DNA from 3 places in the uncultured Azonexus sp. genome. Region 3 is predicted to be linked to each of the others. Evidence: predicted binding sites of a transcription regulator. Region 3 holds the regulator's gene; each other region holds the start of a gene.
What was found. Region 3 encodes sigma-54, which starts transcription at its own class of promoters, with help from an activator protein. Its sites were predicted from a motif close to TGGCACGCTTNCTGCTNA; they were not measured.
Positions count from the first base shown of each region.

Region 1: the regulator sigma-54 is predicted to act here: its motif matches at 6,186-6,203, upstream of Q0799_RS09000 (Nif11-like leader peptide family natural product precursor).
Region 2: the regulator sigma-54 is predicted to act here: its motif matches at 5,613-5,630, upstream of Q0799_RS00465 (TOBE domain-containing protein).

Region 1 is NZ_CALJNI010000011.1:100,581-110,266, forward strand. Features, by position in the region: gene Q0799_RS08955 (DUF2917 domain-containing protein) at 144-467, shown strand; gene Q0799_RS08960 (YitT family protein) at 473-1,081, opposite strand; gene Q0799_RS08965 (malonyl-CoA decarboxylase) at 1,078-2,415, opposite strand; gene Q0799_RS08970 (PaaI family thioesterase) at 2,575-3,036, shown strand; gene Q0799_RS08975 (DUF533 domain-containing protein) at 3,127-4,074, shown strand; gene Q0799_RS08980 (MBL fold metallo-hydrolase) at 4,080-5,156, shown strand; tRNA gene Q0799_RS08985 (tRNA-Leu) at 5,222-5,306, shown strand; tRNA gene Q0799_RS08990 (tRNA-Leu) at 5,361-5,445, shown strand; gene Q0799_RS08995 (LysE family transporter) at 5,517-6,149, shown strand; gene Q0799_RS09000 (Nif11-like leader peptide family natural product precursor) at 6,309-6,527, shown strand; gene Q0799_RS09005 (nucleotidyltransferase domain-containing protein) at 6,694-7,284, shown strand; gene Q0799_RS09010 (hypothetical protein) at 7,262-7,687, shown strand; gene ppsA (phosphoenolpyruvate synthase) at 7,748-9,686, opposite strand, start outside.
Region 2 is NZ_CALJNI010000001.1:101,051-110,736, forward strand. Features, by position in the region: gene Q0799_RS00430 (SIMPL domain-containing protein) at 1-306, shown strand, start outside; gene Q0799_RS00435 (hypothetical protein) at 310-702, opposite strand; gene Q0799_RS00440 (SDR family oxidoreductase) at 765-1,622, opposite strand; gene Q0799_RS00445 (helix-turn-helix domain-containing protein) at 1,713-2,123, shown strand; gene modC (molybdenum ABC transporter ATP-binding protein) at 2,131-3,201, opposite strand; gene modB (molybdate ABC transporter permease subunit) at 3,203-3,880, opposite strand; gene modA (molybdate ABC transporter substrate-binding protein) at 3,894-4,640, opposite strand; gene Q0799_RS00465 (TOBE domain-containing protein) at 4,663-5,481, opposite strand; gene Q0799_RS00470 (TOBE domain-containing protein) at 5,658-6,086, shown strand; gene Q0799_RS00475 (DUF2478 domain-containing protein) at 6,101-6,619, opposite strand; gene rimO (30S ribosomal protein S12 methylthiotransferase RimO) at 6,757-8,079, shown strand; gene Q0799_RS00485 (FAD-binding oxidoreductase) at 8,072-9,469, shown strand; gene Q0799_RS00490 (dihydrodipicolinate reductase C-terminal domain-containing protein) at 9,408-9,686, opposite strand, start outside.
Region 3 is NZ_CALJNI010000004.1:71,058-80,743, forward strand. Features, by position in the region: gene Q0799_RS02960 (sodium:solute symporter family protein) at 1-1,004, opposite strand, end outside; gene Q0799_RS02965 (pseudouridine synthase) at 1,047-1,727, opposite strand; gene Q0799_RS02970 (hypothetical protein) at 1,728-1,931, opposite strand; gene recA (recombinase RecA) at 2,144-3,166, shown strand; gene recX (recombination regulator RecX) at 3,159-3,593, shown strand; gene lptB (LPS export ABC transporter ATP-binding protein) at 3,590-4,324, shown strand; gene Q0799_RS02990 (RNA polymerase factor sigma-54) at 4,349-5,803, shown strand; gene raiA (ribosome-associated translation inhibitor RaiA) at 5,818-6,141, shown strand; gene ptsN (PTS IIA-like nitrogen regulatory protein PtsN) at 6,193-6,642, shown strand; gene hprK (HPr(Ser) kinase/phosphatase) at 6,651-7,586, shown strand; gene Q0799_RS03010 (adenylate/guanylate cyclase domain-containing protein) at 7,607-8,497, opposite strand; gene ttcA (tRNA 2-thiocytidine(32) synthetase TtcA) at 8,561-9,430, opposite strand; gene Q0799_RS03020 (SAM-dependent methyltransferase) at 9,540-9,686, shown strand, end outside.

The sequences.
Region 1 (9,686 bases), on a different contig from region 3:
GGTCACCAATACAGTTGTCATTCAAACAGACCAGCACAGTTGGAAACACGAGCAACTGTAATGGTCACAATTTTGTTTTTGTGTGACTGTATCAGTATTTCTTTCGCCCCTAAACTGTGCGTGCATACAGAAAGGAGATGCACATGAAGATCGATCTTGGTGAAAGGGAACTCCAGTTGCGGGAACACTGCCCGCTCCGCCTCTCGGACGCATCGGGCATCATCGTCCGCTGCACGCGCGGCGTCCTGTGGATGACGATTACCGGCGACGCCGGCGACATCGTGCTGGCCAGCGGCGAAAGCTATCGCGTTCGCGGTGCCGGCCGCATCGTCATCGAAAGCATCGGCGGCGACGCGGCGGTCCGCTTCGAACACAGCGCCAGCGTCCGTCTGGTCCGCGCCATTACCCAGATCGGCGACAAAATGCGGCACGCGGCAGCCATGGCGGTCGGCCGCCTGACGGCCTGAGCCAATCAGGTACCGAGATAGCGGCCAGCCTTGTGGTTGGCCGCCAGCACCAGATTCAGCGCCAGCGCCCCGACAATCGACAGGGCCACGGTAAACGGGTCGCGGATGTACAGGCCGGCAACCAGGATCAGCACGTCGGCCGCCATCTGCACCTTGCCCGCCGGCCAGCCGCGCGTGTTCTGCAGGTAGAGCGCAAGCACGCCGAGGCCGCCGAGACTTGCCTTGTGGCGGATGATCATCAACAGACCGACACCGATCAGGAAACCGCCCATGACGGCGGCGAACAGGCGGTCGACACTCTCCAGCGCGATCACCCCCGGCAACACCGCCGTGTAGATCGACAGCAGGCCGACACAGAAAAAGGTCTTCAGCGTGAACACCGTCCCCATCGCCCGCCAGGCAAAGGCATAGAACGGCAGGTTGATCAGGAACACGACCCAGGCCATCGGCCAGTCGTAGATGTAATGCACCAGGAAGGCCAGGCCGACGGTACCGCCAGTGAGCAGGCCGGCATGCTGGAACAGCATCACGGCGAAGGCGACGAACATCGGCGCCACCAGCAGGGCCTGGGCGTCCTCGAACAGACTGTGGCGGGTAACCTGCTCGGGCTTCATGCGCTGACGACGTTGCGGGCCAGCCGACGCACGGCCGCCGACATGGCGATCCGCCCGCTGCTGGCGAAGGCTTCGAGATTGCTCTCGATTTCCTCGGGGTCATAGCAGTAATTGACCATCATCCCGAACGACTGGGCAAACCCCTTGGCCGAGTTGTCGGCGAGGAAATTCAGACGCTCGACCCGGGCACCGTTGCCCAGATGGAAGCGCGACACCGGATCGTAGGGTGGGCCATCGGCCTGCCCGCCGCGTTTGGCACTGGCCAGGTAACGCGCGGTCAGCCGGGTCAGCGGGTCGCGCAGCCGGCGGACCATCTCCCGGTCCGCCGCCCAGGCGCCGTCGCTCATAGCGTCCTGCGACAAGGGAATGCCGGCCTCGGCCAGCGCCTCGGGGTTCCGGCGCAGCCAGCTGGCCAGCGCCGGAATCGGCGACAGCGTGGCGAACTTGTCGAGCTTGGGGAAATCGCGCTTGAGGTCGTCGATCACGCGCTTGAGCAGGAAACTGCCGAAGGAGACGCCGCGCAGTCCGACCTGGGTATTGGAAATGGAATAGAAAATGGCGGTGTCGGCCTTGCGGTTGTCGAACACCGGTGCGTGCTCGTCGAGCAGCTCCTGGACGTTGCCGGCCAGATGGTCGGTCAGCGCCACCTCGACGAAGATCAGCGGCTCGGCCGGCATGCGCGGATGGAAGAAGGCATACAGGCGGCGGTCGGAATCGAGACGGTTCTTCAGGTCGGCCCAGGACTGGATTTCGTGCACGGCCTCGTATTCGATCAGCTTTTCCAGCAGCGACGCCGGCGTATTCCAGGTCAGCCGCTGCAGCTCAAGAAAACCGACGTCGAACCAGGCATTGAACCGCGACTCCAGTTCGCGGTCGAGGACCGCCAGCTCGCGGTCGTTTTCCAGATAACGCAAGAGGTCGGCGCGCAGATCGACGAGGAACTTGACGCCCTGCGGAATGGCGTTGAACTGGGTCATGATGCGGATGCGCGAGGAGCGCATGGCCGTGCGCAAGGCGGCTTCGGCCCGCCACTGGCCGTCGGTGCCGACCGCCGCCTGGTAGGCCGCATGCGCCGCCGCCACCTTGGCCGGGTCCGGCCCGAATTCGAGCGCGATCAGCTTCAGGAACTGCTGCCGGCCGGCGTCGTCCAGCCCCAGATAGGTTTCCGCCAGCCGCGCCGCCCGCGCCCGCGCCGACACCTCGCCGCCCTGCCCGGCCGCGCATTCGCGCAACTGCGCCCGCAGGCGTTCGATGCCACGCGCATTCAGCGGCGCCGGCCGGGTATCCGGGGCGATCAGGGAACGCAATTTTCCAACCAGGCTGTCGTTCGTCATCGGCTTCTCTCCTCCCCGTCATTTTGCCCGAGAAGCCAGACTGAGTCAGCCTCGGCACCTGGCGGTCTTTTCATGCAATCTGTCCGCGCTTGCAATCGCCATGCCGCCAACAAGGTTCTATCATCATCCGACAATATTCATTCAACAAGGAGACAGCAGATGTCAGCATTTCAGGATTTCTACCCGGAGAACGTCGCCCACTGCTACGGCTGCGGCCGGCTGAACGAGCACGGCCACCAGATCAAGACCTATTGGGACGGCGACGAAACCGTCACCCGCTTCACGCCACGCCCCGAACACACGGCCATTCCCGGCTTCGTCTACGGCGGCCTGCTGGCTTCGCTGATCGACTGCCACGGCACCGGCTCGGCCGCCGCCGCGATGTATCGCGCGGAGAACCGGCCGATGGACAGCGAACCGCCCTTCCGTTTCGTCACTGCCTCGCTGCACGTCGATTACCTGAAGCCGACCCCGCTCGGCCCGGAACTGGAAATCCGCGGCCGGATCAAGGAAATCCGCGGGCGCAAGGTCATCGTCGAAGCCACGGTCTATGCCGAAGGCGTCGCCACCGCCCGCGGTGAAATCGTCGCCGCCCAGATGCCGCCCAGTTTCGCTGCCTGAACCTCGGCAACACATCGTTACAGATACCCCCTGTAAAAAGACGGGGGGTATCGGCACAATGCAGCCATCCCAACCTCGTAGAAAAAAGCCATGACCCCGGAAAACGCCGTCCTGACCATCAGCCTGTTCGCCGCCTTCGCCGATGGCAGCAATGACGACCGCGAACGCGAGCACATCCGTCGCTTCGCCGAATCGATGGGCGCCGATGCGCCGGAACTGCCGAAGCTCTACCAGGACGTGCTGTTCAAGCGGGTCACGCTGGACGCTGCCGTGCAAGCACTGAGCGAACTCGGCCAGCGCCAGTTCGCCTACGAAATGGCCGTCTGCGTCTGCGATGCCGACGGTGTGCAGACGGCAGCCGAGCAGACCTTCCTGGCCAATCTGAAAACCCGTCTCGGCCTCGATGGCGACGCCGAAGTCACCGCCTTTGCCAGCCAGGCCGACACGCTCGCCGCCACCGCCGCTGCCGCCGCACCGGTTGCCGTCGCGGCCGCCGCCAGCGCGCAGCCGGCGGTCAACGAGGCCGAACTCGACAAATCCATCCTCAACTATTCCATCCTCAACGGCGCCCTCGAACTGCTGCCGCAATCCTGGGCCTCGGTGGCGATCATTCCGCTGCAGGTGAAGATGGTCTACCGCATCGGCAAGGCTTACGGCGTCGAACTCGACCAGGGCCATATCCGCGAATTCCTGGCCACCGTCGGCGTCGGCCTGACCTCCCAGTACCTCGAACAATTCGGCCGCAAACTGCTCGGCGGCCTGCTCGGCAAGATGGCCGGCAAAACCGCCGGCAAGATCGGCCGCGCCGCGACCGGCATGGCCTTCTCGTTTGCCAGCACCTATGCCCTCGGCCAGGTTGCCAAGCGCTATTACGCCGGTGGCCGCCAGATGAGCACGCAACTGCTGCAGGAAAGCTTCCAGGGCCTGCTCGGCCCGGCCAAGCAGATGCAGACCCAGTATCTGCCGCAGATCCAGCAACGCGCGCAAACCCTGGACGCCACCCAGATCATGAACCTGGTCCGCGGCGGCGGCGTCTGAGCCCGATGCGCGGGGTTTTTCCGGCGCTGCTGCTGACCCTTGCGCTGGGCGGCTGCACCACGGTCAATAGCTGGTACGACCCCGGCAAGGCTCACCACCGCCCCGACGGTTTCGTGAACAACGATCCGAGCGTGCGCGGCGGCGCGCCCTGGTATGAAGTCATCCAGCGTCGCTGGCGCGGCGACTTCCGCCCACTGGCCGAACCCGAAGGCGGTTACGCCGCCTTTGCCGAACGCTGGCTGGCAACCCCGGATCGCGCCCAGCTCAATGACCCAGCCGGCCCACCGCGCATCACCTGGCTCGGTCACGCCAGCCTGCTGCTGCAGGCGGGTGGGCGCAACATCCTGATCGACCCCAACCTGTCCGACCATGCCGGCCCGTTTTCCTGGCTGTCGGCCCGGCGCCAGGTGCCGCCGCCGCTGACCGTCAAGGAACTGCCGCGCATCGACCTGGTGCTGATCTCGCACAACCACTACGACCACCTCGACGAAGCCACGCTGACCGCCCTGCTGGCTCGTGGCGACACGCCGGAATTCATCGTCCCGCTTGGCGTCAAGGCCTGGTTCGACAAGCTCGGCATGGCCCGCGTCCGCGAACTCGACTGGTGGCAGCAAATCGATCTGAGCGACCTGCGCATACATTTCACACCCGCCCAGCACTGGAGCAAACGCACGCCGTTCGACACCAACACCACGCTGTGGGGCGGCTTCTTCCTCGACATCAACCACGACGGCCGCCGCAGCGCCTTCCTCTACACCGGCGACACCGGCTACTCGGCTGACTTCAAGGAAATCCGCCGGCGCCTCGGCCCGGTCGACCTGCTTGCCGTTCCCATCGGCGCTTACGAGCCGCGCGACTTCATGCGCCCCCAGCACAACAATCCGGACGAGGCCGTCCAGATCATGGAAGACACCGACGCGCGCCACGCCATCGGCGTCCATTGGGGCAGTTTCGCGCTGTCGCAGGAAAGCTTCGACCAGCCGCCACGCGACGTCGCCGCTGCGCTTGAAAGGCGACAATTGCCGGAAAGCCGTTTCTGGCTACCCCGCCAGGGCGAAACCCGGGCACTGCCACTGCGTTGAAATCGCAAAAAAGGCTTGGCAAGTCACGAGCCAGGCATTAGAATCCGCGCCTTCTTTCGACGCCTGCCCAGGTGGCGGAATTGGTAGACGCACTAGTTTCAGGTACTAGCGGGTAACACCGTGGGGGTTCGAGTCCCTTTCTGGGCACCAACGAAAAAACCGGAGAATCGCCTCGTTTCTCCGCGTCCGCGCAAACGGACCAATGCTCTGGTGGTGAAATTGGTAGACACGCTATCTTGAGGGGGTAGTGCCGCAAGGTGTGCGAGTTCGAGTCTCGCCCAGAGCACCAAATTCCTCGACAGGCCCGGGTTTGCCGCCTATCCTCGCAGACATTGCGCACGGATTCGAAAAGCCTCACTCATGTCCCTCGACACCTGGTTCGCCTTCTTCATTGCCTGCTGGGTCATCAGCCTGTCGCCTGGTGCCGGCGCCGTTGCCTCGATGTCCTCCGGACTCAGTTTCGGTTTTCGGCGCGGTTTCTGGAACGCCATCGGCCTGCAACTGGCGCTGATCCTGCAGATCGCCATCGTTGCTGCTGGAGTGGGCGCCATCCTTGCCCGCTCCGAACTGGCCTTTGCGCTGATCAAATGGTTCGGTGTGTTCTACCTGCTCTATCTCGGCTGGAAACAATGGACCTCACCGCCCGGCGACCTGCATGCCGAGGCGGTCGACAAGCGTCGCGGCCATCCCGGCGCGCTGGTGCTGCGCGGCTTCATCGTCAATGCCAGCAACCCTAAGGCCATTGTCTTCATTCTCGCGGTCCTGCCGCAATTCCTTGATGCAACCCGGCCGCTGCTGGCGCAATACCTGACCATGACCATCACCATGGTCGGCGTCGACCTGATCGTCATGGCCGGCTACACCGGCCTCGCCGCCCGCGTTCTGCGACTGCTGCGCGAACCCGGACAACAACGCCTGCTCAACCGGGTTTTCGGTGGATTGTTCGGCGCCGCCGCCGCGCTGCTGGCGACGCTCAGGCAGGCGGCGCACTAGCCTGACGCCACCCACACTGCTCTCCAGACGTTGAAGCGGCACTGAATTTGCTTACCAGGTTCTCCTGGTTGCTCAATCCCGCATTTTTGTCGAGAACCCGACACATGCCCGGATGTGCACCAGTTCATCCACCAACGCAAATTCTCAGGAGAAATCCCGATGTCCGTTGCCAACATCAAGGCATTTTCCGAAAAAGCCCGGGCCGACGCCGCCCTAGGCGAAGCACTCAAGGCCTGCCAGAAACTCAAGGAACTGCGCAGCCTCGCCCGCGAGCATGGTTTTGAATTCGACGAAGACTCGCTCTACCCGCCGAACGAACCGCAATTCACCCACGAACAGCTCTCCGAGCGCCTGGTCAAGAACCTGCTGCCCAGTTGAGTGAATTGAAGAGGCCGGGATCGCTCCCGGCCTTCTTCATTTCCAGCGCAACAATGCGGCAAACTAGAAAATCAAGGGCTTTTCGTGCCGCATCCTCCCAACACAAATCAGAATAGCTCACAAGATAACAAGCCAATTATTGGCACGATCATGCTAATATCTGGACATGTCGATTGCCACCGCCCTTTTCTCCGATAGCCAAGCACGAGTTTTCCGCTGGCTGTTCGGTCAGCCGGAACGCAGCTATCACCTTAGCGAACTGCGTCGCCTGACGCTGCTCGGCAGCGCCTCACTGCAACGCGAATTGAATCGGCTGGTCGATGCCGGACTGGTGCTTTCAGAACACGTCGGCAACCAGCGCCGCTTTCAGGCCAATCCCGATAGCCCGGTGTACGGCGAATTGCTGGCCCTGACTCGCAAGACACTAGGGATCGCGCCGCTGATCGCCGAAGCCCTGCAGCCCCTCGCTTCACGCTTGAGCATCGCGTTCATCTACGGCTCTGTAGCCAAGGGAAGCGATACCGCGCAAAGCGACATCGACCTGTTGCTGGTCGGCGAGCAGCTTTCGCTGAACGAAGTCCTGACCCTACTCCTGCCGCTCGAAGGACAACTCGGGCGGAAAATCAACCCCAACTGCTATACTCAATCGGAATACACGAAACGCTTGGCCGAGCCGGATTCCTTCATCAACCGCATCCTCGCCCAGCCGACCCTGCCTCTGATCGGAGAAAACCTTGCCGCAAGCGGCGCTGGATAACCTGGTTCGTATCGGCCAACTGAAGGCCGAAGCGCGCAACAACCTCGAAGTTGTTCGCCTGCTGAGCATGGCCCGGACCCGCTTCGACGACGCGCAAGTTGCCAGCATTTCCGCCGAAGGCCGCTTCACCTCCATTTACAACGCCGCCCACGCCGCCGCACTGGCCGCATTACGCTGGCACGGCTACCGCAGTGAAAACCGCTACACCGTTTTCCAGTGCCTGCCTCACACGCTAGGCTGGTCGGCCGTGCAATGGCGCATTCTCGACAGCGCGCATCAGAAGCGGAATCTCGCTGAGTACGAGGGATTTCTTGAGGTCGAGGAGTCGACCATCAGCGAGTTGTCTGAATTGGTTGCAGCGCTGATCGCAGCGGTTGATCGATTAACCAAAGACAGAGAATAAAAAAAAGGCCGGGATCGCTCCCGGCCTTTCTGGTTTTTACACCACGATTGATCGCAAGGATCAGCCCTTCTTGTGCGTCGCCAGGCGCGTCCAGGTATCGACGACGGTGTCCGGGTTCAGCGAGATCGAGCTGATGCCCTGATCCATCAGCCACTCGGCGAGGTCCGGGTGGTCCGACGGGCCCTGACCGCAGATACCGATGTACTTGCCGGCCTTGTTGGCAGCGGAGATGGCCATCGCCAGCAGCATCTTGACGGCCGGATCGCGCTCGTCGAAGAGGTTGGCGACCAGACCGGAGTCGCGGTCGAGGCCGAGGCTGAGCTGGGTCAGGTCGTTGGAGCCGATCGAGAAGCCGTCGAAGATCTTCAGGAAATCGTCGGCCAACAGGGCGTTCGACGGGATTTCGCACATCATGATCAACTTCAGTTCGTTCTCGCCCTGCTTCAGGCCGTGTTCGGCGAGCAGGTCGACCACCGCCTGGCCTTCGCCGACGGTGCGCACGAACGGGACCATCAACTGGACGTTGGTCAGGCCCATCTCTTCACGCACGCGCTTCATGGCACGGCATTCCATCTCGAAGCAGTCGCGGAACGACTGCGCGATGTAGCGCGAGGCGCCGCGGAAGCCGAGCATCGGGTTTTCTTCTTCCGGCTCGTACAGTTCGCCGCCGAGCAGCTTGCGGTATTCGTTGGACTTGAAGTCGGACAGGCGGACGATCACCGGGTTCGGCCAGAAGGCGGCGGCGATGGTGGACACGCCTTCGACCAGCTTCTCGACGAAGAAGTCCTTCGGGCTGGCGTAGCCACGGGCGCGGCGCTTGATCTCGTCGCGCTTCGAAGCCGGCAGGCGCTCGACGTCGAGGATGGCCTTGGGGTGGATGCCGATCACGTTGTTGATGATGAACTCGACTCGGGCCAGACCGACACCGGCGTTCGGCAGCTGGGCAAATTCGAAGGCCAGTTCCGGGTTGCCGACGTTCATCATGACTTTGACCGGGACGTCCGGCATGGCCGAGATGTCGCGGGTGGTGACTTCGTAGTCGAGGCGGCCGCGATAGACGTGGCCGGTATCGCCTTCCGTGCAGCTGACGGTGACGGTATCGCCTTCGTTCAGCGTTTCGGTCGCGTCGCCGCAACCGACGATGGCCGGGATGCCGAGTTCGCGGGCGATGATCGCGGCGTGGCAGGTGCGGCCACCACGGTTGGTGACAATGGCGGAAGCGCGCTTCATCACCGGTTCCCAGTTCGGGTCGGTCATGTCGGCGACGAGCACGTCACCCGGCTTGACCTGGTCCATCTCCTTCGGGTCCTTGACGATACGGACCGGACCGACGCCGATCTTCTGGCCGATGGCGCGGCCGGAGGCGAGCACCTTGGAGAAGGACTTGAGCTTGAACTTCTCCTGCTTGCCGGCGGCAGCCTGCGACTGCACGGTTTCCGGGCGGGCCTGGAGGATGTAGAGCTTGCCGTCGACGCCGTCCTTGCCCCACTCGATGTCCATCGGACGACCGTAGTGCTTTTCGATGATCTGGGCGTAGCGGGCCAGTTCCATGACTTCTTCGTCATTGATCGAGAACTGGTGGCGCAGCGATTCTTCAACTTCTTCGGTGATCGTGGACTTGCCGGCGACCTTCTCGGCGGCGAAGGTCATCTTGATCATCTTCGAGCCGAGGTTTCGACGGATCACCGCCTTCTTGCCCTGCTCCAGCATCGGCTTGTGCACGTAGAACTCGTCCGGATTGACGGCGCCCTGCACCACCGTCTCGCCCAGCCCGTAGCTGGAGGTGACGAAGACGGCATCGCGGAAACCGGATTCGGTGTCGAGCGTGAACATCACGCCGGCCGCGCCCTTGTCCGAGCGGACCATGCGCTGGATACCGGCCGACAGCGCGACGTCGGCGTGCACGAAGCCCTTGTGCACGCGGTAGGAGATGGCGCGGTCGTTGTACAGCGACGCGAAGACTTCCTTGATCGCGTGCATGATGTTTTCCAGGCCGACG
Region 2 (9,686 bases), on a different contig from region 3:
CAACGCCGGCTGGCGGTGGCTCAGGTCAGCCAGATGCCGTCGCCGGAAACCCGTCGTCAGGTCGAGGACGAAGCGACGCGCGATGCGATCAAGGCCTTCCAGAGTCGTGCCGAGGTGGTTGCCGGTGCATTGGGCAAAAAGTGGAAGATCAAGCAGTTGTCGGTTTCGCAACAGGGCGGCGCCATGCCCATGCCGGTGTTCCGCGCCGCCAAGGCGATGATGGCCGAAGCCATGCCGGCGCCGCTGGAAGCCGGTGAGAGCCTGCTGACGACGACGGTCAGCGGCCAGATCGAATTGCTCGACTGAGTTTCAGAAGCGCGAGAACAGGTCGCGCAACTTGCACAGCGAGGTGCTGATGTCGAAGCGCGGGTCGGACAGCGCTTCGCCCGCCAGGATGCGGGTGATGGCCACTGCCGGGTCGGTTTCGCCGGTGACCAGTACCTCGCAGCCGCGCAGCCTCATGTGACGGATGAAACCGTCACCGGCGCTGGCAACCACGGCGATGTCGATGCCGTCCAGCGGGTGCGGCCGGTCGTCGGTGAAGACATGCAGCACTTCGTCCTTGGCCAGATCGACCAGGCGCGGGGCCGGCAGTAACTGGCTGGAGCGGTGCTGCGACAGGTCGTAGAGCAGCCACTGCCGGCACTGGCCGGCGTGGCCGCTGACTTCATTGAAATTCCGGGTGGCGATGGCGATTTTCATGAGTGTCGTGAACCAGACAGGAAATCACATGCGCATGCAAGTTTCGCACCCGGAGTCGCCGCTCAGCCCTTGCCCAAGGCGCTGCGCACCGAATCGGCCAGCGGGGTGGTCGGCCGGCCGATCAGCGCGCCCAGTTGCCGGCTGTCGTCGTACAGGCCGCCCTGGGCGGCGCCGGTGTCCGATTCGGCGAGCAGGTCGGCCAGGCCTTCGGGCAGGCCGGCGTTGACCAGTACGCCCCGGTATTCGGCTTGCGGCAGGTTGTGGAAGGCAATCGGCCGGCCCGCCTGGGCGGCGATTTCGGCGGCCAGTCCGGCGAGCGTGTAAGCCCGGTCGCCGGCCAGTTCGTAGGTCTTGCCGGCGTGACCGCCGCCGCTCATCACCACGGCCGCGGCTTCGGCGTAATCGTTGCGCGCGGCCGAGGCAATGCGGCCGTCGCCGGCGCAACCGAGCACGGCGCCGTGGGCGAGGATGGCGTCGATGCCGGCCAGGTAGTTTTCGGTATACCAGCCGTTGCGCAGGATCGTGACCGGCAGGCCGGACGCCCTCAGCGCAGCTTCGGTCGCCTTGTGCTCGGCGGCAATCGGTAGCGGTGAGGTGTCGGCGTGGAGCAGGCTGGTGTAGGCGAGCAGGCCGACATCGGCGCGGCGGGCGGCGTCGATGACCGCCTGGTGCTGGGGCAGGCGACGGCCGATTTCGCTGGACGAAATCAGCAACACCTTGTCGCCGGCGGCAAAGCACCGGGCCAGCGTTTCCGGTCGGTCGTAATCGGCCTCACGCACGGCTATGCCCCGCGCCGCCAGGGCGCCGGCCTTGTCCGGATTGCGCACCGCAGCGGCGATTTCGCTGGCGGGAACGCGCTTGAGCAGCTGCTCGATGACGAGTTGGCCGAGTTGGCCGGTAGCGCCGGTGACGACGATCATGGGACTTCCTTTCTTGATTTCGTGATGGGGAAGCGCAGGATAATGTTTATACTTACGAATAGTAAGTACGCACAAAAAGGTAAGTGTTCAATGAACGACCGGATTTCCCCCGAGCCGCCCGCCACGCTGGCCGAACTGATGCGGCGCGGCAACGTTTTCGCCGAACAATGCCCGTCGCGCGAAGTGCTCAAGCACGTCACCAGCCGTTGGGGTGTCCTGCTGCTGGTGGCCTTGCGCGACGGCACGCAGCGTTTCAGCGATCTGCGCCGCAAGGTCGGCGGCATCAGCGAGAAGATGCTGGCGCAAACCCTGCAATGGCTGGAAGCCGACGGCTTCGTCGACCGCATCGCGCATCCGGTGGTGCCGCCGCACGTCGAGTACAGCCTGACGCCGCTGGGCGAGGAACTGGCGCAGAAGGTCGAGGCGCTGGCCGACTGGATCGAATTCAAGCTGCCGGAAATCATGGCGGCGCGCGCCAGCCGGGAAAACCCGGCGGACTAGCGCCGCCTCATTCCATCAGGGCGACGGATTTGACCTGGACGCGCACCGGCAGGCCGGGAACGATGCCGAGTTGATCGGCTGAACGCCGGGTCAGTCGGGCGACCAGCAGGCTGTCGCCAACGGCAACCCGGACCAGCAGCAGGCCGGGGTGGTCGTCGGCGGCCAGGCTTTCGACCCGGCCGTCGAGGCAGTTCTGGATGCTGCTCGGGCCGGTATCGCCAATCGCCAGACTGACGTCGCGGGCGAGCACGCGCACGCGCACGCGGCGGCCGGCCGGCAGGCCGTTGTCGCGGGTCCACAGGCTGCCGCCGGGGAAATCGACGCGGGCCAGGTGCCATGTCTCATCGATGGCGCCAACGCAGGCCTCAAGCACGACGCCGGCGTCCTCGCCAAGGCGGATGGGGAGGTCGATGCGCGCCAGCGTTTCGGCCAGCGGGCCATGGGCGATCACCCGGCCGCCGTCGAGGGCGACGATGTGGTCGGCCAGGCGGGCGACTTCCTCGGGCGCGTGACTGACGTAGATGACCGGAATGTCGAGTTCGTCGTGCAAGCGTTCGAGGTAGGGCAGGATTTCCTGCTTGCGCTTGAGGTCGAGCGCCGCCAATGGTTCGTCCATCAGCAGGAGCTCCGGGCCGACGGCCAGTGCCCGGGCGATGCCGACGCGCTGGCGCTCGCCACCGGACAGGGCGTCGGGCTTGCGCTCAAGGAGGTGGCCGATGCCGAGCAGTTCGATGGCCGCATCCAGGCTGACCCGGCCCGAACTGCCGCTGCGTTTCTGGCCGAAGCGCAGGTTGTCGAGCACATTCAGGTGGGCGAACAGGCTGGCTTCCTGGAAGACGTAGCCGATGGGCCGCTGGTGGGTCGGTCGCCAGGTCTTTTCGTCCTGCCAGGTCTGGCCCTTGAATACCAGTCGCCCCGGTTGCGCCCGCTCCAGCCCGGCCAGACAGCGCAGCAAGGTCGTCTTGCCCGAGCCGGAATGGCCGAACAGCGCGGTGACGCCGCTGCCCGGCAGCGTCAGGTCGACATCCAGGGTGAATCCCGGCCAGGCCAGCTTGCAGCGAACTTCGATGCCGTCCATCTCAGGCCTCCCGCCGTGGCTTGTCGCGGCGCAGGTACATGGCCAGCAGCACGGCAAACGAGAAGGCCAGCATCACCGCCGACAAGCGGTGGGCGTCGGCATACTCCATGGCCTCGACGTGATCGTAGATCTGTACCGAAGCGACGCGGGTGACGCCGGGGATGTTGCCGCCGATCATCAGAACGACGCCGAATTCACCGACGGTATGCGCAAAACTCAGGATGCCGGCAGTGACGAAGCCCGGCCGGGCCAGCGGCAGCACGACCGAGAAGAAAGTGTCGAGCGGCGAGGCGCCCAGCGTTGCGGCAACCTCCAGCGGTCGTTCGCCAATCGCTTCGAAGGCGTTTTGCAAGGGCTGCACCATGAACGGCAGGGAGTAGAAGACCGACGCAACGACCAGGCCCCAGAAGGTGAATGGTAGTGTTCCCAGGCCGAGCGACTGGGTCAGCTGGCCGACCGGCCCGTTCGGTCCCATGGCCAGCAGCAGGTAGAAACCGAGCACCGACGGCGGTAATACCAGCGGCAGGGCGACGACGGCGCCGCACGGTCCTTTCCACCACGAACGGGTGCGCGCCAGCCACCAGGCGACCGGCGTGCCGATGATGAAGAGGATCAGGGTGGTGATCCCGGCGAGGCGGACGGTCAGCCAGATGGCCTGGAGGTCGGTATCGGTGAGCATGGCGGGAAGAAGTCTAGCGGATTGCGTAGCCGAAGCGCCGGATGATGGCGCGTGCCTTGTCGCCCTTGAGATAGGCCTGTAGCGCGCTGGCGGCAGGGTTGTTCTCGCCGCGCTTGAGGATCACGGCATCCTGGAGGATGGGGTCATGCATTTCGGCCGGTACGATCCAGGCGGAGCCGCCGGTGATCCTGCCATCCTGGAAGACCTGTGACAGGGCGACAAAGCCCAGGTCGGCATTGCCGGTGGAGACGAATTGCAGTGTCTGGGAGATGTTCTCGCCCTGGACGAATTTTGCCTGTACCGCTTCGAGCAGGTTCAGCTTCTTCAGCGTTTCGACCGCGGCGGCCCCGTAGGGCGCGGTTTTGGGGTTGGCAATCGACAGCTTGTTGAATCGGCCGGATTTCAGGACTTCGCCTCCGGCATCGACGAAATTGGCTTTCGATGACCACAGGACCAGCGTCCCGACGGCGTAGGTGAAGCGGCTGCCGGCGACGGCATGGCCTTCCCGCTCAAGCCTGGCGGGCGTCGAGTCGTCGGCGGCGAGCAGCATCTCGAACGGTGCGCCGTTGGTGATCTGGGTGTAGAACTTGCCGGTCGAGCCGAAGGAGAGTTTGGCAAGGTGGCCGGTGTCCCGGGCAAATTCCGCGGCAATCTGCTTCGCCGGCTCGGTGAAGTTGGCGGCGACGGCCACCTGGACTTCGGCAGCGTGAAGACCGGTGGCGGCGAGGAGGGCGGTGAAGAGGACCGACAGACGCTTCATGGGGGATCTCCTGGGTTGGGTTTCAGGCGTACTTGCAAAGGATGACGGACGAAGCCTTGAACACGGCGCAGGCCTGTCCCCCGACGGCGAGGCCGAGCTTGTCGACGCTGTCGTGGGTGACGACGGCGCACACCGATTTGCCCGTCTTCATGGCCAGCGTGACTTCGGAATTCACCGGCCCTTCGTGGATACGGGTGATTTCGCCCCACAGGTGGTTACGCGCCGTGGTTTTCACCGCCGGGTCGTTGAGCAGCAATACCGACGAGGATTTGACCAGCGCGTTGATCTCCATGCCGATGCTCAGGCCCAGGTTCTCCGCCGATTCACCGGTGATCACCGCGACCAGTTCGTTCTCGTCGTCGAGCTTGATGCGCACCTCGTAATCGACATGGCCTTCGCGCAGGCCGACGATGCGCCCGGCAAACTGGTTGCGGGCACTGGTCTTCATCGACATGCGTTTGAGCAACTGGCTGAACTGCTGGAAATCGGTGGCCTGGCCGTCGTTCATGCTCGCCGTCAGCCGGTCGAGTGCCGCCTGGTACTCGGCCTCCAGGGCGCGGTAGAGGGCGATCACCTTGCGTCCGTAGTCGGTCAGCAGCGTGCCGCCGCCGTGCTTGCCGCCGGTTGAGCGCAGCACCAGCGGCTGGTCGGCCAGGTTGTTCATCGCATCGACCGCATCCCAGGCCGCCTTGTACGACAACGGCACGGCTTTTGCTGCCTGCGAGATCGAGCCGTGTTCGTCGATGGCTTCGAGCAGTCGGATGCGCGTGTCGCCCAGGAAATTGCCGAACGGGCCGTCGAATTCGAGCTTGCTGCGCAGGCGGGGGGCGGCTTGATTCATTCGGTTATTTCCTTGCATATATAACGAAATCGAGTTTACCGGAAAATTCTGCTGGTGCTATGGTTGATGCTATGACGCATTCAGGATTAGATTGTCGGCAAGCCGCCAATCGATCGCTGTTTGTTTCGTATATAGCGAAAAACGGGCCAGCCCGAGCCAGCCGTCAGGAGAACGCCATGAATGTCAGCGCACGCAATGTTTTCAAGGGAAAGATCACTGCCCTCACCGACGGCGTCGTCAATGCGGAAATCGAACTCACCCTGCCGGGAGGCGACAGGATTGTCGCAATCGTGACAGAGACCAGCGTCAAGTCGCTGGGTCTGGCCGTGGGCGGGGAGGCCGTCGCCTACGTCAAGGCGCCGTGGGTGATGCTGTTGTCCGGCCAGCCCGACGTGCATTTCTCGGCGCGTAACCAGTTGTCCGGCAAGGTCAGCGCGCTGACCAAGGGGGCGGTGAATACCGAAGTCGCCATCACCCTGGCCGGTGGCAGCGTGGTCCATTCGGTGGTCACCAACGAGGCCGTGCTCGAACTCGGGCTCAAGCTCGGCGAGCCGGCAACCGCGCTGATCAAGGCCAGCCACGTCATTCTTGGCGTGCCGGGCTGAAGGGCGGTAACGGTCTAGCGGGCGCCGATGCTGCTGACCCAGCGCTCCAGTTCGTCGATTGTGGCGCCGAGTTCGCACGCCATGCCGCCGGTGAAGTGGCGCCAGGCGGGCAGGTTGGCGGCCTGGACGACGGTGATGACCGGGATGCCCTGGCTCATCACCTGCAGCATTTCGTCGGCGAAGCCTTCGCCGTCCGCCTCCAGTCCGGAAAAACGGTTGAAGACGGCGAGGTCGGCGCCTTCGGCGGCGATCCGGCGCATCACCTGGGTCGCGTCGGCGATGCCGGCGGCGTCGAGGGAGCAGGCGGTGGACTGGCTGCCGAGGTTCTGCGAGATCGGGTAGCGCTGGCCGGTTTCGATGTCGCTCAGGCTGAACTTGCAGCCCCAGGATTCCGGGCAGGCTTCCTGGACCAGGCCGCGCACGCGCAGGCCTCGTGCCTGCAGGTCGGCGATGAACGCGCGCAGCAGCGGGTCGATGCGGGTGCCGGGCGGCGGGACGATGGCGGCGATGGCCGGGGCTGGGGTCAGGGGCATGGAGCGGATTTTAGGCGGTTTGTGGCGGATTGCACAAAGCCGGCCGGGCACTTTTCGCGAATTCGGCAGTCTGTGCGCTTCCCCGCGTAAAATACGCGCTTTACTCGCCGGCCGCGCCGGAAATCCTGGAAAACCGCATGACCTCATCACCGAAAGTGCCCACCGTCGGCTTTGTCAGCCTGGGCTGCCCGAAAGCCGGCTCCGACGCCGAACTCATCCTCACCCGCCTGCGCGCCGAAGGCTACGAGATTTCGCCCAGCTACGACGATTCCGACCTGGTCATCGTCAACACCTGCGGCTTCATCGACGCCGCCGTCGAGGAATCGCTCGACGCCATCGGCGAGGCCCTGAACGAGAACGGCAAGGTGATCGTCACCGGTTGCCTCGGCGCCAAGGGCGACATCGTGCAGAGCACGCACCCGTCGGTGCTCGCCGTCACCGGCCCGCACGCGATGGAAGAAGTCATGGGCCACGTGCACCAGCACCTGCCCAAGCCGCACGACCCGTATTCCGACCTGGTGCCGCCGCAGGGCATCCGCCTGACGCCGGAGCACTACGCCTACCTGAAGATTTCCGAAGGCTGCAACCACAGCTGTACCTTCTGCATCATTCCCTCGCTGCGCGGCCCGCTGGTCTCGCGCCCGGTCGGCGACGTACTCGCCGAAGCCGAGAACCTGGCCCGCGCCGGGGTCAAGGAAATCCTCGTCATCTCGCAGGACACCAGCGCCTACGGCGTCGACCTCAAGTACCGCACCAGCTTCTGGGGCGGCAAGCCGGTGAAGAGCCGCCTGAAGGAGTTGTGCGACGCGTTGTCGTCCTTCGGCATCTGGGTCCGCCTGCACTACGTCTACCCGTATCCGTCGGTCGACGACGTCATCCCGCTGATGGCCGAAGGCAAGATCCTGCCTTACCTCGACGTGCCCTTCCAGCACGCCAGCCCGAAGATCCTCAAGGCGATGAAGCGTCCGGCCTCGGCCGAGAACACGCTGGAACGCATCGCCAAGTGGCGCGAAATCTGTCCGGAAATCGTCATCCGCTCGACCTTCATCACCGGTTTCCCCGGTGAAACCGACGAGGATTTCGATCAACTGATCCAGTTCCTCGAAGACGCCAAGCTCGACCGTGTCGGCTGCTTTGCCTACTCGCCGGTCGAGGGCGCCACCGCCAACGAGATTCCCGGCCTGCCGCCGGAAAGCGTGCGCGAGGACCGCCGTAGCTGGCTGATGCGCGTCCAGGAAGACATCTCCGCCGACAAGCTGGCGGCCAAGATCGATACGGTGATCGAGGTGCTGGTCGACGAAGTCGATGAAGAAGGCACCATCGCCCGCTCCAAGGCCGACGCACCGGAAATCGATGGCGTGGTGTACCTCGACGGCCATTTCGACGCCCAGCCGGGCGACTTCCTCAAGGTCCGCGTCATCGACGCCGACCACCATGACCTCTACGCCGAAGTTGTCTGACTTGGTCGGGCAACTGGCCGACATCGTCGGGGCGACCAACGTCCTCGTCGATGCGGCCGACACCGCGCCTTTCCTGACCGACTGGCGCGGCCGTTATCGTGGGGCGGCGCAATGTGTCGTCCGCCCCGGCTCTGTCCAGGAAGTCGCTGCCGTTGTCCGCGCCTGCGTCGAAGCCGGTGTGCCGATTGTGCCGCAGGGCGGCAATACCAGCCTGTGCGGCGCGGCAACGCCGGATGCGACGGGCAGGGCAGTGGTCGTCAGCCTCGGGCGCATGAACCGCATCCTGGCGCTCGATGCGCAGAACAACACGATTACCGTCGAGGCGGGTTGTCCGCTGGCGGCCATCCAGGAAGCCGCGCAGGCGGCCGACCGGCTGTTTCCGCTGGCGCTGGCGTCCGAAGGGACTTGCCAGATCGGCGGCAACCTGTCGACCAACGCCGGCGGCGTCCAGGTGCTGCGCTACGGCAACACGCGCGAACTGACGCTCGGCCTGCAGGTCGTGCTGCCCGGCGGCGAGGTCTGGGACGGCCTGCGCGGACTGCGCAAGGACAACACCGGCTACGACCTCAAGCACCTGTTCATCGGCGCCGAAGGCACGCTGGGAATCATCACCGCCGCCGTGCTCAAGCTCTACCCGCTGCCGAAAACGCTGACCACCTGCTGGCTGAACATCGCCTCGCCGGCAGCGGCGGTCGAACTCCTGAATCAGGCCAAAAGCACGTTCGATGCGCAGCTGACGGCTTTTGAGCTGGTCTCGGAACCCTCGCTGGCGCTGGTGCAGCAGCACATTCCCGGGGTCAGTCGGCCGACGGCGTCCAGCCCGTGGTATCTGCTGGCCGAGTTTGCCGATGCCGAGCCGGCGGCGGTCGAACGCTGGCTGGGCGAGCGTCTGGCCGATGGCTCCGTCAGCGACGGCGTGCTCGCCGCCAGCGCGGCCCAGGCGAAAAAGCTGTGGGCGCTGCGCGAGAACATTTCCGAAGCGCAGAAGATCGAAGGCGTCAGCATCAAGCACGACATCGCCGTGCCGGTGTCACGCATTCCCGAATTCCTGGCCCGCGCCGATGCCGCGCTGGCCGCGGCGTTTCCCGGCATCCGCGTGGTCGCCTTCGGCCATGTCGGCGACGGCAACCTGCATTACAACCTGTCCAAGCCGGATGCCCAGGACAACGCGCTGTTCCTCGCCTGCCAGGCCGAGGTCAATCGCATCGTCCACGATACGGTCCATGCACTAAACGGCTCGATCTCCGCCGAACACGGCATCGGTCAGTTGAAGCGCGAGGAAATCCTGCGCTACAAGTCGGCGACCGAAATCGACCTGATGCGGACGATCAGGACAGCACTCGATCCGCGCGGCTTGATGAATCCCGGGAAGCTGCCAGGGCCGCGTTGAGCGTTTCCTCGTTCTGCAGTTCGTCGCGGATCAGGCGCAGCAGCAGGTTGTCCAGCGTGTAGAAACCTTTGTCGCACTGCGCCAGTTGTTCGATGGCAAACGCCGCGCCGGTGCCGAAGGCCTCGCGCCGGATCGAATCGTGGATCAGCCGCACCGTCTGGTAGGGGAAACCGAAAATGACCTCGTGCCGGCCGACGATGCCGCCCAGGCGCAGGGA
Region 3 (9,686 bases):
GTGCCCGAGGCGGTACTCATGATCACCGACAGCAAGGCGCCGAAGAAGACGATCTGGGCCGCCATCGGCATGTAATCGACGATCAGTTGCGGCAGGATCAGTTGCGAATCCTCGGCCATGAAACGCTCGACCATGGCCGGGTCGATGATCGTCGCCGAATAGGCGAGGAACAGCGGCACCGCGGCGAAGAAGAAATAGCAGACGCCGCCGATGGTCGTGCCCCAGACGGCGACCCATTCGTTTTTCGAGGCATTCACTCGCTGGAAAACGTCCTGTTGCGGGATCGACCCCAGGGCCATGGTCAGCAAGGCGGCAATCCACGAGAGGATGTCGATCAGGTCGGCGGTCGGCAGGAAGTTGAGCTTGCCTTCGGCGGCCGCCTTGTCGAGCACGGTCGAGAAGCCGCCGGCCATGTCGCCGGCCAGCCAGGTCACGTAGATCAGTCCGAGGACGATGACGATCATCTGGACGAAGGTGGTCATCGCCACCGACCACATGCCGCCGAACAGGGTGTAGACGAGGACCACGCCGGCGCCGATGAGGATGCCGTGGTTGACCGCGATGGCGCCGTCGGAGAGGACGTTGAAGACCAGGCCGAGCGCGGCCATCTGGGCGCCGACCCAGCCGAGGTAGGAAACGATGATGGCGGTGGACAGTGCGACTTCGGTATGGCGGTTGTAACGGACCCGGAAGAAGTCGCCCAGCGTCAGCAGGTTCAGGCGGTACAGCGGGCGGGCGAAGACCAGGCCGAACAGCACCAGGCAGACCGAGGCGCCGAGCGGGTCGGAAATCAGCCCGCGAAAGCCTTCGTCGATGAAGGTGGCGGAAATGCCGAGTACGGTTTCGGCGCCGAACCAGGTGGCGAAGACCATTGCCAGGATGAAGGGGAAAGGCAGGTTGCGGCCGGCGACGATGTAGTCGCGGGCGCTATGGACGCGGGTGGCGGCGTACAGGCCGATGCCGATGGAAATGACGAGATAGATGACGACGAACCAGATCAGCATGGCGTGGGGTCGACTGCGGCAAGGGGTTGAAAACGCGAGGGATTATAAGGTTATTGCGGCTTTGGCGATGGGAAAAAAAGGTGCCGGACTGACAAATTTCACCGGCTTGCCGCTTTGCGGATGGACGAAGGCAATTTCTGCCGCATGCAACAGCAGGCGCGGCGCCCGTTCGGCGGCAGCCCCGGCGTAGAGTTCGTCGCCCAGTATGGGGTGGCCGAGCGCGGCCAGATGGACCCGCAACTGGTGCGAACGGCCGGTCACTGGTTCCAGTTCGATCCGCGTCAGTTGTTCAGCCGTGCAGCGTTCGATGACGCGGAAGCGGGTCAGCGAAGGCTTGCCCAGTTCGTGGCTGACCATCTGCCGGGGGCGGTTCGGCCAGTCGCAGATCAGCGGCAGGTCGATCTCGCCGGCATCCGCTTCGACCACGCCGGCGACCGTGGCCAGATAGCGCTTGTCCACGGCGCGGTCGCGGAACAGTTTGTACATCGCCTTCTGCATCGCTTCGCCCCGCGCCACGACGAGCAGTCCCGAGGTCGACATGTCGAGTCGGTGGGCGATCATCGCTTCCGGGAAATCGCGCAGCAGGCGGCTGATCACGCAATCCTGCTTGTCCTCGCCGCGGCCGGGGACGGAAAGCAGCCCGGACGGCTTGCCCACGACCACCAGTCCGTCATCGACATGGATGATCGTCAGCGCATCGGTCGGCGGCAGATAGACGCTCATTCAGCGACGGGCCGGCAGCGTGCACCGGGCATCGCGGTAGGGGCCGCGGCTGTAGGCCCAGCCTTCGCCCGGCGGGGTCTGCATGCAGATGCGCGCACCGTCCGCCTTGCTGACCCACCAGTGCCAGGGCGCCGGTGCGGCCTGGGTGCCGGTGGCCAGTAGCAGGCCGGCGAGCGCATACGAAAGGAGCAATGGTTTTTTCATTGAATACTGTATAGTTGTACAGTGTTTGGCCGGTGATGGTTTTAGCGGCGCAGGCAAGGGGCGAAGAATATACCGCGCCTGCCGCCATCTTCCCTAAAATCCGTATTTGCCATTGTCATTTCGGCAAAACGGCTTTCGATGCAGTCATTGAGCAATTTTTGTTCCATCCATGGCCCTGTGCCATAATCCACATAACGTTTCGAGGTAAGAACATGGACGACAACAAGGCAAAGGCGCTCGCCGCAGCGCTGCAACAGATCGAAAAGCAGTTCGGCAAGGGTTCCATCATGAAGATGGGCGATGCCGAAATCGACGAGGGCATCCAGGTCGTGTCGACCGGCTCGCTCGGCCTCGACATCGCACTCGGCGTCGGCGGCCTGCCGCGCGGCCGGGTGGTCGAGATCTACGGTCCGGAATCGTCGGGCAAGACCACGCTCTGTCTGCAGGTCGTCGCCGAGATGCAGAAGCTTGGCGGTACCGCTGCCTTCATCGATGCCGAACATGCGCTCGATCCGCAATATGCCCAGAAACTCGGCGTCAATGTCGGCGAGCTGCTGATCTCGCAGCCCGATACCGGCGAACAGGCGCTGGAAATCGCCGACATGCTGGTCCGTTCCGGCTCGGTCGACATCATCGTCGTCGACTCCGTGGCCGCCCTCACCCCGCGTGCCGAAATCGAGGGCGAGATGGGCGACCAGATGGTCGGCCTGCACGCCCGCCTGATGTCGCAGGCGCTGCGCAAGCTGACCGCCAACATCAAGAAGACCAACACGCTGGTCATCTTCATCAACCAGATCCGGATGAAGATCGGTGTCATGTTCGGCTCGCCGGAAACCACCACCGGCGGCAACGCGCTCAAGTTCTACGCTTCGGTCCGTCTCGACATCCGCCGCATCGGCGGGATCAAGAAGGGCGACGAGGTGGTCGGCAGCGAAACCCGCGTCAAGGTGGTCAAGAACAAGGTGTCGCCGCCGTTCCGCGAGGCCATCTTCGACATCCTCTACGGCGAGGGGATTTCCCGCGAGGGCGAGATCGTCGAAATGGGCGTCGCTCACAAGCTGGTCGACAAATCCGGTGCCTGGTATTCGTACAAGGGCGAGAAGATCGGCCAGGGCAAGGACAACGCCCGCGAGTTCCTCAAGTCGCACCCGGAAATTGCCCAGGAAATCGAAGCCGGCATCCGCGAGGCGGCGAGCACCACCGTGATCAAACCGAGCAAGGCCGCCAATGGCTGATCTGCGGGTGCGTGCCTTGCAGTGCCTGACCCGGCGGGATCACAGCCGGGCCGAACTGCATGCCAAACTCGCGGCGCATGCCGACAGTGAAGAAGCCCTGACGGCGGTGCTCGATGCCTTGCAGGCCGAGCACCTGCTGTCGGATACCCGTTATGCCAGCCAGCGCGTTTCGGCGCGCGCCAATCGCTACGGCAACGGCCGCCTGCGCCAGGAATTGCGGCAAAAGGGCGTCAGCGATGGCGACATCGAAGCCGCCCTGCCCGAGGCCGGCGACGAGGGCGAGCGCTGCCGGGCGATCTGGGCGAAAAAGTTCGGGCAGCCCCCCCAATCTGCAGAAGAACGTGCCAAACAGATGCGTTTCCTGCAATATCGCGGCTTTTCTGCAGAAGCGATCCGCCAGACCCTGCGCGGAGCCAGTGAAGAATGAGCCAGCCAACCGCCACCCTGTCCGCGCACAACCTGAAAAAGCGTTACAAGGCGCGCACCGTCGTCGAAGACGTCTCCTTCTCGGTGCGCTCCGGCGAAGTGGTCGGTCTGCTCGGGCCGAACGGTGCCGGCAAGACCACCTGTTTCTACATGATCGTCGGCCTGGTGGCTGCCGATGGCGGCGAAGTCTATATCGACGACGAGCGCCTCACCCACCAGCCGATGCATTCGCGTGCCCGTACCGGTCTGTCCTACCTGCCGCAGGAGGCCTCGGTGTTCCGCAAGCTCAACGTCGAGGAAAACATCCTCGCCGTGCTCGAACTGCAGAAGCTTTCACCCGACGAGTGCAGCCAGCGACTGGAAAGCCTGCTCAACGAACTGCACATCACCCATGTCCGCCACGTGAATGCAGCGGCACTGTCCGGCGGCGAACGGCGGCGTGTCGAAATTGCCCGCGCGCTGGCCACCAATCCGCGCTTCATCCTGCTCGACGAGCCGTTTGCCGGGGTCGATCCGATTGCCGTGCTGGAAATCCAGAAGATCATCCGCTTCCTCAAGGAACGCGGCATCGGTGTCCTGATCACCGATCACAACGTGCGCGAGACGCTCGGCATCTGCGATCACGCGGTGATCATCAACGCCGGTCATGTACTTTCCTCTGGACGTCCGGAGGAAATTGTCGACAATGAGAGTGTACGCAAGGTTTATCTCGGCGAGCATTTCCGCCTCTGACCTCGCCAAACCAAGATTGCATCAATGAAACCGGCACTTCAGCTCAAGCTTTCGCAGCATCTGGCCCTGACGCCGCAATTACAGCAGTCGATCAAGCTGCTGCAGTTGTCGACCGTCGAGATGCAGCAGGAAATCGAACGCTACCTGCTGGAAAACCCGATGCTCGAGCGCGACGATGACGGGCCGGGCGAGTCCTTCGCCGGTGCCCAGCAGTTCGATTCGCCCGACAAACCGGTCAGCGAACCTGCGCCGGCGAGCGAATCGCGCGAGGATGCCCAGGGCGAGCCGCCGATGACGCCTGGCGATGTCGACGACGATCGCTGGTCCAGCGATGCCGGCACCTTCACCGGCGCCGGCCGCGACGAGGAAGACGACAACGATCCGCAGGATGCCCACGCTTCCAGCGTCAGCCTGCGCGAGCACCTGGGCTGGCAGTTGGGCATGACCCAGTTGAGCGATCGCGATCGCAGCCTGGTCCGCTTCCTGATCGAAGCGCTCAGCGACGACGGCTATCTCGCCACGCCGCTGGAAGAGCTGCTGGAAACCCTGCCGCCCGAGTACGAAGTCGAACTCGAGGAACTCGAAATCGCCCTGCGCCATATCCAGAATTTCGATCCGACCGGGATCGGTGCGCGCGACCTGCGCGAATGCCTGCTGTTGCAGTTGCAGGCCGAAGAGGATTGCGCCGAGCGCACGCTGGCCCTGACCATTGCCGACAAGCACCTGGAATTGCTGGCTGCCCGCGATTTCGTCAAGATCCGTCGCCTGACCGGTTGCGACGACGAGATCCTGCGTGGCGCGCACGAGCTGATCACCAGCCTCAATCCGCGGCCGGCCGCCGGTTACGCGCAGGACGAAGCGCGCTACATCACGCCCGACGTGATCGTGAAGAAGCTCAAGGGTAAATGGACGGCCTACATCAACCCGGACGCCTACCCGCGCCTGCGCGTCAACCGCCTGTACGCCGACATCCTCGCCCGCCAGCGCCGTGGTAACGGCAACCTGAGCGGCCAGTTGCAGGAAGCCCGCTGGCTGATCAAGAACATCCAGCAGCGTTTCGATACCATCCACCGCGTCACCCAGGCCATCGTGGACCGCCAGCGCCAGTTTTTCGAACATGGCGAAGTGGCGATGCGGCCACTGGTGCTGCGCGAGATTGCCGACCTGCTCGGCCTGCACGAATCGACGATTTCCCGCGTCACCAGCCAGAAATACATGGCCACGCCGCGCGGCATCTTCGAACTGAAATACTTCTTCGGCAGCCATGTGTCCACCGACACCGGTGGTGCCTGTTCTGCCACGGCCATTCGTGCCCTGATCAAGCAATTGATTTCGGCGGAAGATGGCAAGAAGCCCTTGTCGGATAGTCAATTATCCGAAATACTAGGCCAGCAGGGAATTGTCGTTGCCCGACGCACGGTTGCCAAATACCGTGAATCGCTCAACATCCCGCCGGTCAATTTACGCAAGACCCTGTAGAGAGAGGAGAAAAAATGAATCTGCAAATCAGCGGTCACCATATCGAAGTCACCCCGGCACTGCGCGAATACGTCGAGAACAAGCTCGATCCCGTACTCCGTCATTTCGACAAGGTTACCGGCGCCAGCGTCGTGCTTTCCGTTGAAAAGCTGAAGCAGAAGGCCGAAGTCACCGTTCACGTTCCGGGCAAGGACATGCATGTCGAAGAAGCCGGGGACGATCTCTACGCCGCCATCGACGCCATGTTCGACAAGCTCGACCGCCAGGTCCAGAAGTACAAGCAGAAGATGCAGGACCACCATCGTGGCGAAAAGCCGTCCATGCACATCGACGACTAAGCCTGACCGACCGCACCCCGAGGGGTGCGGTTTCTTTGCTGCAAAGTTCCCATGAACCCTCTAGACAACATTCTGACTGCCGATCAGGTCCTGCTCGACCTGGATGCGAGCAGCAAGAAACGCGTTTTTGAACAGGCCGGCATGCTGTTCGAAAGCCGGCTCGACATGTCGCGTTCGTTGATTTTCGACAGCCTGTTCGCACGCGAAAAGCTCGGCTCCACGGGCCTTGGCCAGGGCGTGGCCATTCCCCACGGCCGGATCAAGGGCCTCCAGCAGGCTGCCGGCGCGCTGATCCGTCTGGCGACGCCGATTCCCTTCGATTCGCCGGACGGCCGTCCGGTTACCCTGCTGTTCGTGTTGCTGGTACCGGAACAGGCGACCGAAGAGCATCTGCAGATCCTGTCCGAACTGGCTCAGCGCTTTTCCGACCGCGCCTTCCGCGAAGCCTTGCAGGCCGCCCCGGACGCCGAAGCGGTGCTGGCACTGTTCAAGAAGTCCTGACCGGCGCCGTGCGGCACATCAGCCTGGAGCAGTTGTACCAGGACAACCGCGAGAAGCTGTTGTTCAACTGGCTGGCCGGTCAGCGCAACGACCGGCGCATTGAGCTCAAGGCCGCCAGCAATTACGGTGCCGACGTCGTCGGCCACATCAACATCATTCACCCGGAACGCCTGCAGGTCATGGGGCAGGCCGAATACGACTGGGCCATGCGCATCGGTGAGCGGCGCTTCGGCCAGATGTTCATCGACCTGCTGTCGGCCCGCACGCCGGCGATGATCGTTGCCGACGGCCTGAAGCCCCCCGAATTCATCGTCGATGCCTGCAAGGCCGCCGACGTGCCGCTGATCCTGTCGCCCAAGCACTGTTCGGCGGTCATCGATCACCTGCGCATTTACCTGTCGGCCCGCCTGGCCGATACCATCAGCCTGCACGGCGTGTTCATGGACGTGCTCGGCATGGGCGTGCTGATTACCGGCGATTCCGGGGTCGGCAAATCCGAACTGGCGCTGGAGCTGATCTCGCGCGGCCATGGCCTGGTTGCCGACGATGTGGTCGAGATGGCCCGGATCGCGCCGACCACCATCGAAGGCCGCTGCCCCGGCATGCTGCGCGACTTCCTCGAAGTCCGCGGCCTCGGCCTGCTCAACATCCGCACCATCTTCGGCGAGACCGCCTCGCGCCGCAAGATGAAGCTGAAGCTGATCGTGCACCTGCAGCGGACGGTGTCCATGGAAGACGCGCCGCGTCTGCCGCTCGACGCGCAAAGCCAGGATGTGCTCGGCGTGCCGATCCGCAAGGTGGTGATTCCGGTGGCTGCCGGGCGCAACCTGGCGGTATTGATGGAAGCTGCGGTGCGCAACACCATCCTGCAATATCGCGGCATCGACAGCATGCAGGATTTCGTCGAGCGGCAGAGCCGCATGATGAACGACGAGGACGTCTGAGCCGCGCCGGCGGCGACTGATCAGAGGTGTTCGAATTCGACCCGGTCAGCCGCCGGATCGTTGAGCGAGCTGCCGAAACACACGACACCGCTGCCCTCGAGCAGGATTTCATGCTTGCGCAGGGCGATTTCCTGGCGGCCCTGCATGCTCAGGAAACTGCCGTTGGTGCTGGTGTCGATCAGGTAATAGCCATCGCGCCGGCGCTCGATGCGCGCGTGCATGCGCGATACCTTGCGGTTCTGGATCAGCATGGCGCAGGAAGGATCGCGTCCCAGGCTGAGGACCGGCGTATTGTCGTCGATCAGGTAAGCCTTGCCCCGGTAGCGCAGACACAGGCGCTCGGCGAGCTTGTGGCTGAGTGGGCCGAACATCGAGTGTTGCGGTGCCGGCGCGCCATTCTGCGAGGGCCAGTGAATCTGGAATACCGGGACGATGGCATCCTGCTCGAACAGATTGTCGATGTCCGGGCGCGGGTTGGCCTGGACGACGGCGCTGGCCGGCAGGGTCTGGACAACCGGTCCGCTGCACAGGATCTGGTCGGTGGTCGCCAGTGCCGCCATGCGCATGATGCTGGTCAGCTTGCTGGCCGACGGTGCGTCGGTGCCGTCGCTGTCGTGCAGGGCGATGCGGATACCGAGCTTGTGGCCGGAAATTGGCGGCAGGTCGGCAACCCGCTGGTGCATGTCGATGGCCGACTGGCAGGCCGATTCGGCACTCGGGAAAACGGCCAGCAACTCGTCGCCGGCCGTTTGCAGAAGCTTGCCCTGGTAGCCTTCGACCGAGCGGCTCATGCGCTTGATGCAACGGTCGATGGCCCGATCCGCCTCCTGCGCGTTCAAACGCTGATGAAGCGAAGCACTGCCGGAAATGTCGGCAACCATGATGACAGGAATCGGGTGCTGCGCGTTCATGGGCAAGATCGGATCGTTGGACGGCTGATTATATGACGAAGTCCGCCGGTTGACAGCGGGGCGTCATACCGCCGGGCTGATCGGGATGCTGCCGCTGATCGGCATTTCCTCGCTGTCGAACGCGATATCACCCTGCTCTACCGGCGTGTCCAGCGTTAGATTGCGGAAATCGAACAGATTGTTGTCGCCCAGGTGGGACGGCACGACGTTCTGGATCGCGGTAAACACGGCCTCGGTACGCCCGGGGTAGCGCTTGTCCCAGTCGTGCATCATCTCCTTGATCTTCTGCCGCTGCAGGTTCTCCTGCGAACCGCACAGATTGCAGGGAATGATCGGGAATTCCATGCCGCGGGCGAACTTGGCGATATCGGCTTCCGAGCAGTAGGCCAGCGGCCGGATGACCACGTGTGCCTTGTCGTCGGTGACCAGCTTGGGCGGCATGGCCTTCATCTTGCCGCCGAACAGCATGTTCAGGAACAGCGTATGCACCATGTCGTCGCGGTGGTGGCCGAGGGCGATCTTGTTGGCGCCGAGTTCCTTGGCGGTACGGTAGATGATCCCGCGGCGCAGGCGCGAGCACAGCGAGCAGGTGGTCTTGCCCTCGGGAATCTTGTCCTTGACGATCGAGTAGGTGTCGGCTTCGACGATGCGGTATTCGATGCCCAGCGATTCGAAATAGCGCGGCAGCACATCTTCCGGGAAACCTGGCTGCTTCTGGTCGAGGTTCATGGCGATCAGGCGGAACTTGACCGGTGCCCGTTGCTGCAGCGCCATCAGCATGGCCAGCAGGGTGTAGGAATCCTTGCCGCCGGAACAGCAGACCAGGATGGTGTCGCCGTCCTCGATCATGTTGTAGTCCATGATGGCCTTGCCGGTGCGGCCTTCGAGGAATTTGCGGAGTTTTTGCAGATTGGCGGATACGGGGGTGTTCATGGTCGGGAAGTCTTCGCGATGGGCCTGGCTGAATTGCAGCGACCCGCAAGTTTACACGCTTCCCCCGGCAAACCGGCCCGGCGAATTAGAATGGAGCCTTTGCCCGCCGATGAGCCAACTGCCCACGCCCTCTCCCGACGCCCTCGCCCACAGCCGGCTGGTGCATGACGCGATTGCCAGTACCGTGGTCGCCGAAGGCGGCTTTCTGTCTTTCGCCCGCTACATGGAAATGGCGCTTTACGCGCCGGGGCTGGGG